2 regions of the Methyloferula stellata AR4 genome follow, and region 1 is predicted to be linked to the other one. Evidence: riboswitches for the same ligand, from Rfam matches in the RefSeq annotation. Region 1 holds a riboswitch; the other holds the start of a gene.
What was found. Region 1 has a riboswitch for thiamine pyrophosphate ahead of A3OQ_RS0108995 (FAD-dependent oxidoreductase). Riboswitches for the same ligand answer to the same signal wherever they lie in the genome.
Positions count from the first base shown of each region.

Region 1 (6,016 bases):
TTCCTTATATGTGATCGCGCGGGTTTGGATCGCCCGGATCGCGGCCTCGACACCGCTCGCGGAGAAATCCTGCGCGGGTGATGCTTCGAGGGCCGGACATGCAACGACGTGAGACGCTCCGTCCGGCATATAATAGGTTTTCTCGGCGCGGCGCAGGTCCGCATGATATTGTTCGACACCGGCCTCCATCAATTTCAACACGACCTGAGGAAAGCTCAACCGGCCCTCGTCCGAACCTCTCGTGCAATCCTCCATGACGTCTTTCACATCCGGGTCCATCATCGTCTCCTGCGGTTTTGAATTGGCGTCCGTTGAACTTTCTACCGTCACGTGATGGGCACCGCCCTCAGCCCATGAAGGCGAACGATGTCCTTCAAGATCGTTTCGACCTTGGCCCTTTCCGCCGGCGTCAGGTGAGCGAAGAAGGCCGCGTCATTCTCATCCGCCAGCACTGCTAGCTGCGGCACGAGCGCTCGTGCGGCCTTCGTGAGCGCCAGACTTTGATATCGGCGATCCATTTGATCCCTGCCTATCTCGATCAAAGCTTTTGCTTCGAGCCGGTCGGCGAGCTTCGAGATGGCGCCGCGCGTCATGCCGATGCCCTCTGCAAGTTCGCTCGGCGCCAAACTCTCCTTCTCATAAAGCTGGCGCAGCACGACCCATTCGGCGACGGTTACGTCGCGCTGCGCGAGCTTGAGACTGAAAGCATGCGAGACATGATTCGACACGAAGCGCAGCCAGTATCCCAAATGCGCCTCCAGAGGAGCGGCCTTTGCTTTGCATCTCATTTGAGCCTCGTAATTTCCAAGGAAACTATCACAAGTAGTTTCCTTGTCAACTGTTATGGCTTTAAACTCCTGAAGTGGGTGTCTCAAAGAACGAGGGCGGCCCATCCTGTTAAGACGGCGGAGCATGCGCTCCGGCTACGTTTTGACAAAAGCGCGCGTCGCCTCGGCCCAGGCCCGCGCGCGGGCCTGGGGATCCGCATTGAGCGTGATGTCGGTTACGACCGCCGCGCTATCGGCGCCGGCTTCGAGTACGCCTTTGGCGCGGTCGAGCGAGATCCCGCCTATGCCGACAAGCGGCAACGATCCGATCTTCTTTCGCCATTCGCCAAGCCGGCCCAAACCTTGCGGCCCAAAAGGCATTTGCTTCAAGATCGTCGGATAGATCGGCCCGAGCGCGATGTAATCCGGCGCCGTTGTAAGCGCGCGGGCAAGTTCGGCCTCGTCATGCGTCGAGACGCCGAGCCGCAGGCCTGCCTTGCGGATCGCCGTCAAATCGGCCGTGTCGAGATCGCCCTGGCCAAGATGGATATAATCGCAGCCGAGATCGATCGCATCTTGCCAATAATCATTGACGATGAGCTGCGCGCCATACTGCGCGCAAAGCGCTTTCGATTTCGCAATCTCGGCGCGCCGTTCTTCGGCGCTCACATCCTTGATGCGCAATTGCACGAGCTTCACGCCGCTTGGCAGCAGCCGCGCGATCCAGCTCGCGCTGTCGACGATCAGATAAAACGGATCAAGCACGCACGGCACCGCCGAAAGGAAGGCCTGCGGTCGGTGTCGAAGGCTCGGCCATGTCGCGCGGCTCCATAGGTCCCGCGAGATAGGCGAGCCGCCCAGCTTCGACGGCGCGCGCAAAGGCGTCCGCCATCATCACCGGATCGCCAGCTTTCGCGATGGCCGTATTCAAGAGCACGGCATCATAGCCAAGCTCCATGGCTTCCGCCGCATGCGACGGCGTGCCGATGCCCGCATCGACGATGAGCGGCACATTCGGAAAATGTGCGCGCAAGGCCTTCAGGCCGAACCTGTTGTTGAGACCACGGCCGGAACCGATCGGCGCGCCCCAGGGCATCAGGACTTCGCAACCGGCGCCGAGCAATTTTTCTGCGACGACGAGATCTTCCGTCGTGTAGGGAAAGACCGAGAAACCGTCGCGCGCGAGAATAGCCGCGGCTTCGACAAGGCCGAAGACGTCGGGCTGCAACGTATCGTCCTCGCCGATGACTTCGAGTTTGACCCAAGCCGTGCCGAAAACCTCGCGCGCCATTTGCGCGGTGGTGACGGCCTCTTTCACGCTGCGGCAGCCGGCCGTATTCGGCAAAACGCGCACGCCGAGATCGCGGATCAAGCCCCAGAAGGAATCGCCCGCGCGGCCGCCGCCCGCCTCGCGGCGCAGCGAGACGGTGACCACCTCGGTCCGTGCGGCTTTGACGGCGGCGGCAAGAATGGCGGGCGACGGATATTGCGCCGTGCCGGCCAAGAGCCGCGACGTCAGGCTGACTCCATAAAGCGAGAGCGGCTTGTCGCTCAATTCAGCCTCCCTGTTTCGGCACGAGAACCTCGACCGCATCCCCGTCTTTGAGAGGCGTCGTCATCCGATCCACCTTGCGGATAAAATTCTGATTGAGCGCCGTCGCAACCATGGCGTCTTCATAGTCGAGCTCATCGAGAAGCGCTGCGAGCGTCGTCGCAGCGACCTCAAGCTCTTTGCCGTTCACGCGGATCTGCATCCATGATCTCCGGAAAATAGGACCCCTTCAACACGACATCCGCCGCGCGGCGCGCGAGCGACGGCGCCGCGAGAAAGCCGTGCCTGTAAAGCCCGTTGACGAAGAGCGTCCGGCCGTCCAGCCGCAGACGCGGCAGGTTGTCGGCGAAAGCCGGCCGCACATTGGCGCCCATTTCGATGATCTCGGCCTCGCCGAAGGCCGGATGAACCGTGCAGACGGCAGACAGCAATTCAAGCGCCGAACGCGCCGTCATCACGCCGCCCTGCCCGCTTTCGATCATGGTCGCGCCGATCATGAAGCGGCCATCGCCGCGCGGCACGATATAGACCGGATAGCGCGGATGCAGAAGGCGCACCGGACGTGCGAAATTTATCTCCTGCGTCTTGAGCACCAGCATTTCGCCGCGAACCCCGCGCAGATCGGTGAGGCGATCGCGGGCATCGAAGCCGCGGCAATCGATGATCCAATCCGCATCGCCCTCGAGCGCATCCGCCTCGGTATTAAAGCGGAAGGTGACATCGGCATGCTCCGCAAGCAGCGATGCAAGCTTCGCCATTGCAACCCGCGGATCGAGATGCGCTTCTTCTGCGAAGAAAAGCGCCGACTCGAACCGGCCTTCGAGATCTGGTTCGAGCGCTGCGACAGCGGCCCCATCACACATCTCATAATGCGAGGTGCGGCGCGAAAAGCGGATGAGGTCGGGTCTATCGCGCGCGGGGGCGACGACAAGGCTGCCATGTATCTGAGCGACAGGCACGTCTTGCGTCCAATAGGTCAGCGCCTCGATGCCATAGGAGACGACAAGCGGCTCGGCGCTTTCGGCCTCGCACCAGGGCGCGATCATGCCGCCGGCAAACCAGGAACAGCCGAGGCCCGGCCCCGCCGCGCGATCGACGATCTCGACCGCGCAGCCGGCGCGGGCAAATTCATAAGCAGTTGTCAGTCCAGCGACACCGGCGCCGATCACGCGGATCTTCATCGTGGGCCTCCAGCGCTTAGCGCCTCATCCTGAGGGGCAAGCCATAGGGCGTTGCGAAGCGACGCCCGTCGCGAGCAACGGGCTATGGCTTGCGTCTCGAAGGAGAGGCGCGGGCAAGCCGCATAGTGCAAGTCGCCATGCCGCCCTCGTCCTTCGAGACGTGCGCTACGCGCACTCCTCAGGATGAGGGCTAGAACTGCTGAATGTGGGGGAAAAAATGCGCTCACAACCATCCCTCCGCCAGTGCAAACTGGATCAGGTTCGAAGGGTCGCCAGGCGCCGGCATGATCGTCATGCCAGCTTGCCAGCCTCTCAGCCCCCTGCCGGGGATCCCCTAGGTCTCAAACTCTAAATAGGCTCCGCAGGCCGCTCCCGTCAAGGAGAGGTCGGTTTTGCCTCACCGAAATGCGGCTTGATGTCGAGAAGCGGCGTCATGTCGAGACAGTCGAGCCCGGTGACGATGAGACAGCCCGGCTCGACGCGCCGCAAGGCGACGATGGACGAGGCGATCGGATTGGGCCGCACGGGAGAGCGCAAAGCAAAGGTTCCAACCGGTTCCTTGCCGGTGGCCGCCTGGATCACAAGGTCGCGCCGCGCTTCGTTCATCCAATAGAGAAGCTGCAATTCAGGCCATTGCTCGATGCCGGTCAGCGCCTGATGCCAGAGCGGATCGACGACGATGCGGCATTCGGGCCCCTGCTCGCGATCACCCTGCCGCGGACAGTCCGTCCGCTTCTGCCAAGGTGTGCGAATATGCCCGATAAAATAGAGCTTTGCGTCGCTCGCGCGGGCCTCCTCAAGGGTTACAGCGATTTCGCCGGGCCGGATCGTTTCATCCATCGTTTTTCCAATCCCCTTTACATTGCAAGCCTAACCCCGGACGATGGCCTTTTACGCCGGGGGCTCGATATGACCTTCGACCGCGCTGCTTTCATCAAAACCAATACGCATCTTGCCCTGGTTCCGCTGCGGCCGGACATCAAGCTTCATCTTGCCGAAGAAGCAACAGGGCTCTGGCAAAAGACGCAGGACGAGCTTCACGCCGTCAACCTGCCGCTGCCTTATTGGGCCTTCGCCTGGCCGGGCGGCCAAGCCTTGGCGCGTTATATTCAAGACCATCAAACCTTGGTCGCGGGCAAACGCGTCCTCGATCTCGGGTCGGGCTCCGGCCTCCTCGCGATAGCCGCGGCCAAGGCGGGCGCCGCTCATGTCGAAGCCAACGATATCGATCCCTTGGCGATGGATGCCATCTCCATGAATGCCGTCGCCAATAGCGCCGATATCCATCTTCTATCTGAAGATGTTGTCGGCTGCGATCAGCATTGGGACGTCGTGCTCGCAGGCGATATCGCCTACGAGCCCGGCATGGCCGAACGCTTCATTCTATGGCTGGAACAGCTCGCCAATAAAGGCACGCGCGTGCTGATCGGCGATCCCGGCCGCACCTATCTCCCGCGCGACAGGCTCCATTCGCTGGCACACTACGAGGTGCCGGTGTCGAAATGCCTGGAAGATTGCGAGACGAAAATGACGGATGTCTGGCGCTTCAAGGACGCGATGTAAGGGGCAACCTTCACCATAAGCGAACAATGATTTCCGTCATGGCCGGGCTTGTCCCGGCCATCCACGCGGTAACGCTTCATCACTGATTTTGTACCAAGCATCAATGTCTCGGCGTGGATGCCCGGCACGGGGCCGGGCATGACGAGGTTGAGCCAATCGGATTTCGCCATTCATCTACAGCGGCCATTTTCGGCGAGGCGGCATCGCTTTTGTCAATGATCGCAACGCAATCAAGTTTACGCAGATTGCGTAAACTTATCTGCGTGCGACCGCCTTCGGCGGCGGCCCGAAGGGCCGTCATTGACTAAAGCGATCCGCTCGCCATGCTCGCCGCCAACAGATGAATGACAAGGATTGAATTGCGAGCTGCGAAATGCAGCGGCGACGCCTCGATCCTTCGAGACGCGCCTTCGGCGCTCCTCAGGACGAGGGCTAGGCCTGCTTCTGATAATCCTTGATGTCGGAAAAGCTGATGTCCGGCCAGCGTTCCTGTTCGTAGCGCAGATCCCAGGCGGATGCCGCCATGAAGACCGGCGCGCCGTCGAGATCCATCGCAATCGATGCCGGATAGGCGCGCGTGAACTTGTCGAGGTCGGCCTGTGTCTTCGCGCTCACCCAGCGGCAGAGCTCGAAACGGCTCGTCTCGAAGGTCACGTCCAACCCATATTCGGCTGAGAGCCGCTCGGCCAGAACATCGAGCTGCAAGGCGCCGACGACACCCACCATCGCGGCCGCGCCATCATTCGGCAGGAAGACCTGCACGACGCCTTCCTCCGCCATCTGGCCAAGCGCCTCGCGGAGCTTCTTCGCCTTCATCGCATCGCCGATCTTGACGCGGCGCAAGATTTCCGGCGCGAAGCTCGGCACGCCGCGAAACACAAGCTCTTCGCCTTCGGTCAGCGTATCGCCGATGCGCAACGTGCCATGGTTCGGAATGCCGACGACATCGCCCG
Region 1 is NZ_ARWA01000001.1:1,832,992-1,839,007, reverse strand. It holds gene A3OQ_RS0109020 (DUF1398 domain-containing protein) at 1-279, opposite strand, end outside; gene A3OQ_RS21850 (MarR family winged helix-turn-helix transcriptional regulator) at 327-914, opposite strand; gene A3OQ_RS0109010 (thiamine phosphate synthase) at 924-1,532, opposite strand; gene A3OQ_RS0109005 (thiazole synthase) at 1,525-2,361, opposite strand; gene thiS (sulfur carrier protein ThiS) at 2,324-2,521, opposite strand; gene A3OQ_RS0108995 (FAD-dependent oxidoreductase) at 2,490-3,500, opposite strand; TPP riboswitch at 3,716-3,846, opposite strand; gene A3OQ_RS0108990 (SAM-dependent methyltransferase) at 3,876-4,340, opposite strand; gene A3OQ_RS0108985 (class I SAM-dependent methyltransferase) at 4,410-5,063, shown strand; gene A3OQ_RS0108980 (peptide chain release factor 3) at 5,496-6,016, opposite strand, start outside.

Region 2 (6,016 bases), 990 kb from region 1:
CATGCCGAGATGGCTGCGCTTCGTCAGCCTCGTCGTCGATACGGCCGATCTGCCGCTCAATCTCTCACGCGAAATGATCCAGGAAAGCCCGCTTTTCGCGGCGATCAAGAAGGGCGTCACCAATCGCGTCCTGCAGGAATTGACCAAATTGGCCGAAACCGACGCGGCCGCCTTCGACAAGATCTGGGAGCATTTCAGCAGCGTCCTGAAGGAAGGTCTTTACGAAGACCCCGAGCGTCGCGACACGCTGTTCAAGCTCGCACGCTTTCCGACCTCCGCTTTTCCCGAGGGCAAGCGCACGCTCGCCGATTATGTCGCGGGCCTGAAGGAAAACCAGACCGCCATCTATTATCTTCTCGGCGATGATCTGAAGCGGCTTGCATCGAGCCCGCAACTTGAAGGATTCCGCGCCCGCGGCATCGAGGTTTTGCTGTTGCCCGATCCGGTCGATGCCTTTTGGGTCGGCACCGCCGCGGGCTTCGACGGCAAGCCGTTTAAATCCGTGTCGCAAGGCGTCGCCGACATCAAGAGCATTCCGTTGAAGGAAGGCGCGCCGCTGCCTGCGAGCGAGGCGACTTCCGCCGGACTTGCGAGCCTCTTTGCTCTGATGAAGCAGGAACTCGCCGATGTCGTCGAGGACGTGCGGGCGTCCGACCGCCTGTCGGAAAGTCCCGCCTGCCTCATCGCATCCGAAACCGGTCTCGACCGGCGGCTCGAGCAGATGCTGGCGCAACATGGCCATGCGAACGGCATTTCGAAACCTGTCCTCGAAGTCAATCCATCGCATCCATTGCTGACCGCGCTCGCGGCCCATGTCGGCGGTCAAGACAAACAGGCTTTCGCCGATATCGTCTGGCTGCTTTTCGACGAAGCCCGGCTGATGGAAGGCGAGAAGCCGGCCGATGCGCCGAAATTCGCCGACCGCCTGACGCGTATTCTCGTGAAGGCGGCAGGCCAACCCGCGGCGTGAGCGCGCCGCTCGCCCTCGATGGGAATATGAGCCGGGCAAAAGCCCAACGCGCTTTGGTCGAGGCCTTTACCGAGGCAGGCCTCGACAGCGCGGCGCTTGATGCCCGCGTGCTCATTTGCGCCGCGCTCGGCATCGATCATGCCGGGCTTTTGCGCGACCCGGATCTGCCGCTGGGCGAACCCGCCTCCCGCCTTGCGGCTTTTGCCGGCCGGCGACTCGCGCGCGAGCCCGTGTCGCGCATTTTGGCGCAACGCGAGTTTTTCGGCGAAACCTATGCCGTGGATCCGGCCGTCCTCGATCCGAGGCCCGACACCGAAACACTGGTCGAAGCGGTTCTCGCGGCACTTGGGCCCCGCGCAAATGAAGCTTTGCGGCTTCTCGATCTCGGCACGGGGTCGGGTGCTATTCTTGGCGCGCTGCTCGGCCGGCTTCCGCAGGCCATCGGTTTTGGCGTGGATCTCTCGCCAGCGGCTTGTGCCGTCGCGCGGCGAAATCTCAGCGCCTTGGGTCTGTCCAACCGCGCTTTCATCCTCGCCGGCCATTGGCTGGCGCCAATCTCCGGACGCTTCGATGTAATTGTCTCCAATCCACCCTATATAAGAGCTGGAGAGATTGCCGGGCTTGATCCCGAAGTCAGACTCTACGATCCGCATCTTGCGCTCGACGGCGGCCCGGATGGGCTTGCGGCCTATGGCGCCATAGCGTCGGCCGTCGCGCCGCATCTGGCGCCGCGCGGCATTCTGGCCTTCGAACTCGGGGCGGATCAGTTGAGCGGAGTCGAATCGATTCTGCGCTCCTATGGACTGGAACCAACTGGCAGGAGGCGCGATTTAGCTGGGCGGGAACGCGTCGTCTTGGCGGGTCTTGAAATCGGGGCCTGAAACTATAAAATCTTGCGCAATCCTCAGGATAGAATCCCTTGCAGCCAGCGTGAGCGTGACAATTTCGCCACAGGGCCGGAGCATCAAATATAATTCTGAACCACGCCCATGAAACCACTTGGCGTTTGTGCCGAAAACGATTAGGGTCCACGCCAAGAATTACCTTTCGCTGCTGATGTTATGGCACGGCAAGGTGTTGAGATCGTCTCCGTCTGATTTGCCAGGGCTCATGACGGATTGAGCGATTTCCATCTCCGCAAGACGATATGGCACAGCGTTGTCGAGGTGATTTTCCCGAACTCTGAGACCCCAAGGCAATCGAGGGTTAAGGACTAAGCCACGGCTGTTCGTGCGCGGAATTCTTGCTAGGCCGGAGAGCCATATCCGCAAGCGTCTTCGCATTCAGACGGTTCATCAATGGCTGGACCAACATGCCGGTAAGGCGATGTGGGGATTGCGGCTTATATTGCCACTCAAGGAACATCAATGAGACCAGGTCAGAACAAGCGTATGCGCGGCGGGCGTAGCAACAACCGCAAGGCGCCGAACCCATTGACGCGGTCCTACGAATCAAACGGTCCTGACGTCAAAATCCGTGGCACAGCCCATCACGTCGGCGAAAAATATCTTCAGCTCGCCCGCGATGCCCAATCTTCCGGCGATCCCGTGATGGCCGAAAGCTACCTCCAGCACGCCGAGCATTATTTCCGGCTGATCGCAGCGGCGCAGCAAGCTCAACAGCAAGCGGCCTTCGGCTATCAACGCCAGCCCGGCGAAGCCGAGACCGACGAAGACGATGATGACGACGATTTCGGCGGCCTGCCGGATCGTTTCGCGTCCCCGCCGGAACGCTTTGCCCCCGCGGCGGCGACGCAGCAACCCTACGCCCAGCAGCCGCCGACCAACGAGGCCCAGCCCTATCAGGAGCGGCCCTATTACAACAATAATGGCAACGGCAGCAGCCATAATAATGGCCGGCAAAATTACGAGCGGCCTGAACGTCAAGACCGCGCGCCGCGCCAAGACCGGAATTTTCAGGGTCAGGACCGTAATCAAGATCGCAATCAGGACCGCGGCTTCCAAGGCCAGGATCGCAATCAGGAGCGGACCTACCAAGACCGCAATCAAGAGCGCAGCTACCAGGACAGGCAGCCCTATCAGGAGCGGCAAGGTCAGAACCGCGATCAGGACTCGCGCGGCAATGGTTCGCGCGGACGGCGCGAATATCGCGAGCCGCGCCCCATGGTTCCTGACAATGAAGCGGGCTTGCCTGCCTTCATCACTGCGCCGGTCCGTCTGCAGCCCGAGGTCCATATGGAAGGCGCCGGCGACGAGGGCCTGCCGCGCACCATGATGCAGCCGGAAGTCGAACGGGAAGCCGATTCCTTTCTTCTGCGCCCGCGCCGCCGCCGCCGTAAGGCCGAGGGTCCGAGCGAGGATTTTCGCGGCGAAGCCACCAATGCGAGCGATCCTGTCGGCGAGTAATCTCACCGCCTCTAGGCTCCACATTCAAAAGCGGGACTTCGGTCCCGCTTTTTTGTTGCCGCCCTTTTGATGAGCCCACCGCTGCTGCTCAGCCAGGCCTCCAAATCCACGGCTTGCCGCGCGGGCGATTGCGCTCTATGTTCCCTATGCCCTGGGGTGCTGCTGAACGGCGGCTGAGATCACACCCATCGAACCTGAACCTGGATAATGCCAGCGCAGGGACCGGCCATTTGCGATGAGCGCAAATCCGTCTTCTCCATAGCGCCGGCCTCCTTCAAGAAAATCAAGCGGAGGACGCAGCGACATGAATATTCAGCCCAAACCCGAAACGCTCGTTCCGCAAAGCGTCACGACCGGCCCTCTGCCCGGCTCGCGCAAGATCTATCATCGCGCCGAAGGCCGCGACGATATTCTGGTGCCCTTCCGCGAGATCGCCCTCGATCCGTCGGCCAACGAACCTCCCGTGCGCGTCTATGATGCGTCTGGACCCTATTCGGAAGAAGATGCCCATATCGATCTCGCCGCCGGCCTGCCGCGCATTCGCGCGCCCTGGCTCGCGAAGCGCGGGGGCTTGGAAACTTACGTGGGCCGCGCCGTGAAGCCTGAGGACAATGGCTCGGTTTCAGCCGACAAGCTCGTGCCGCCCTGCCCGGCAGCGACCTCGCCGCGCCGCGGCACGCCGGGCCATCCCGTCACCCAATATGAATTCGCCAAGGCTGGCATCATCACCGAAGAGATGATCTTCGTCGCGCATCGTGAAAATCTCGGCCGCGAGCAGATGGTCGAAGGCGCGCAGACACGTCTCGCCGACGGCGAACATTTCGGCGCCTCGATTCCGGCTTTCGTCACGCCTGAATTCGTGCGCGACGAGATCGCCCGCGGCCGCGCGATCATCCCCGCCAATATCAATCACCCCGAGCTGGAGCCGATGATCATCGGCCGCAATTTCCTGGTGAAGGTGAATGCCAATATCGGCAATTCGGCCGTGACCTCCTCGGTCGCCGAAGAGGTCGAGAAGATGGTCTGGAGCATTAGATGGGGAGCAGATACCGTTATGGATCTCTCCACAGGCCGCAATATCCATAACATTCGCGACTGGATCCTGCGCAATGCGCCGGTGCCGATCGGCACCGTGCCGATCTATCAGGCACTCGAAAAGGTCGATGGCGACGCGACCAAGCTCTCATGGGAAGTCTTCCGCGACACGCTGATCGAACAGGCCGAACAGGGCGTCGATTATTTCACCATCCATGCGGGCGTGCGGTTGGCCTATGTGCCGCTGACCGCCAAGCGCACCACCGGCATCGTCTCGCGCGGCGGTTCGATCATGGCGCGCTGGTGCCTCGCGCATCATCGCGAAAGCTTCCTCTACGAGCATTTCGAAGATATTTGCGACATTATGCAAGCCTATGACGTGTCCTTCTCGCTCGGCGACGGATTGCGTCCGGGCTCGATCGCCGACGCCAATGACCGCGCGCAATTCGCCGAACTCGAAACGCTCGGCGAGCTCACCAAGATCGCCTGGAAAAAGGGCTGTCAGGTGATGATCGAAGGTCCCGGCCATGTGCCGATGCACAAGATCAAGATCAATATGGAAAAGCAGCTGAAGGAATGCGACGAGGCGCCCTTCTATACGCTCGGGCCGCTGACGACCGATATCGCGCCCGGCTACGATCACATCACGTCCGGCATTGGCGCCGCCATGATCGGCTGGTTCGGCTGCGCCATGCTCTGCTATGTGACGCCGAAGGAACATTTGGGCCTGCCCGACCGTGACGATGTGAAAGTCGGCGTCATCACCTATCGCATCGCGGCGCATGCGGGCGATCTCGCCAAGGGCCATCCGGCGGCGCAAATCAGGGACGATGCGGTCTCACGCGCGCGCTTCGACTTCCGCTGGCAGGATCAGTTCAATCTCGGCCTCGACCCGGAAACCGCGCAGCATTTCCACGACGAAACGCTGCCGAAGGACGCGCATAAGACCGCGCATTTCTGTTCGATGTGCGGACCGCAATTCTGCTCGATGCGGATTAGCCAGGATCTCCGCGACGAGGCCAAAGCCATGGAAGCCGATGAGGCGGAAAAAGGCATGGCGGAGAAGAGCGCGGAATTTTTGGAAAAGGGCGGCAAGCTTTACGTGTGAGGCCAATCACCCTCATCCTGAGGAGGTCGTGATAGCGACCGTCTCGAAGGACGAGGGTGATATGTACGTTGCCCATCCTTCGAGACGCGCTCCTAACGGAGCGCTCCTCAGGATGAGGGGTTGTTTTGTTTAAGTTCGCAAGTTCCCAAAACCCTCATGCTGAGGAGCACGTGCAGCGTGCGTCTCGAAGCATCGAGGGCTTTAGACCGTGTGCCTAACATCACACGATGCCATTCATCTCTTGGCGGCAAGCATGGCGAGCGGATCGCTTTCGTCAATGACGGCCCTTTGGGCCGCCGCCGAAGGAGGTCGCAAAGCGATCATTGACAAAAGCGCATCCGTCTCGCCGAAAATATCCGCCGTTGGATGAATGGCGAAATCTGATCGGGTTTGCTCGCCACACGCCGTCATGGCCGGGCTTGTCCCGGCCATCCACGAAACACAGCTGCATGATTGCAAGATGGCAGAGGGCCCATCACGTGGATGGCCGGGACAAGCCCGGCCATGACGCGGCGAGATTCGGGTTCAACATTAAGC
Region 2 is NZ_ARWA01000001.1:843,724-849,739, reverse strand. It holds gene htpG (molecular chaperone HtpG) at 1-970, shown strand, start outside; gene prmC (peptide chain release factor N(5)-glutamine methyltransferase) at 997-1,851, shown strand; gene A3OQ_RS0104250 (DUF4167 domain-containing protein) at 2,338-3,336, shown strand; TPP riboswitch at 3,479-3,576, shown strand; gene thiC (phosphomethylpyrimidine synthase ThiC) at 3,641-5,479, shown strand.
Region 2: another riboswitch for thiamine pyrophosphate. It lies ahead of thiC (phosphomethylpyrimidine synthase ThiC); the one in region 1 lies ahead of A3OQ_RS0108995 (FAD-dependent oxidoreductase).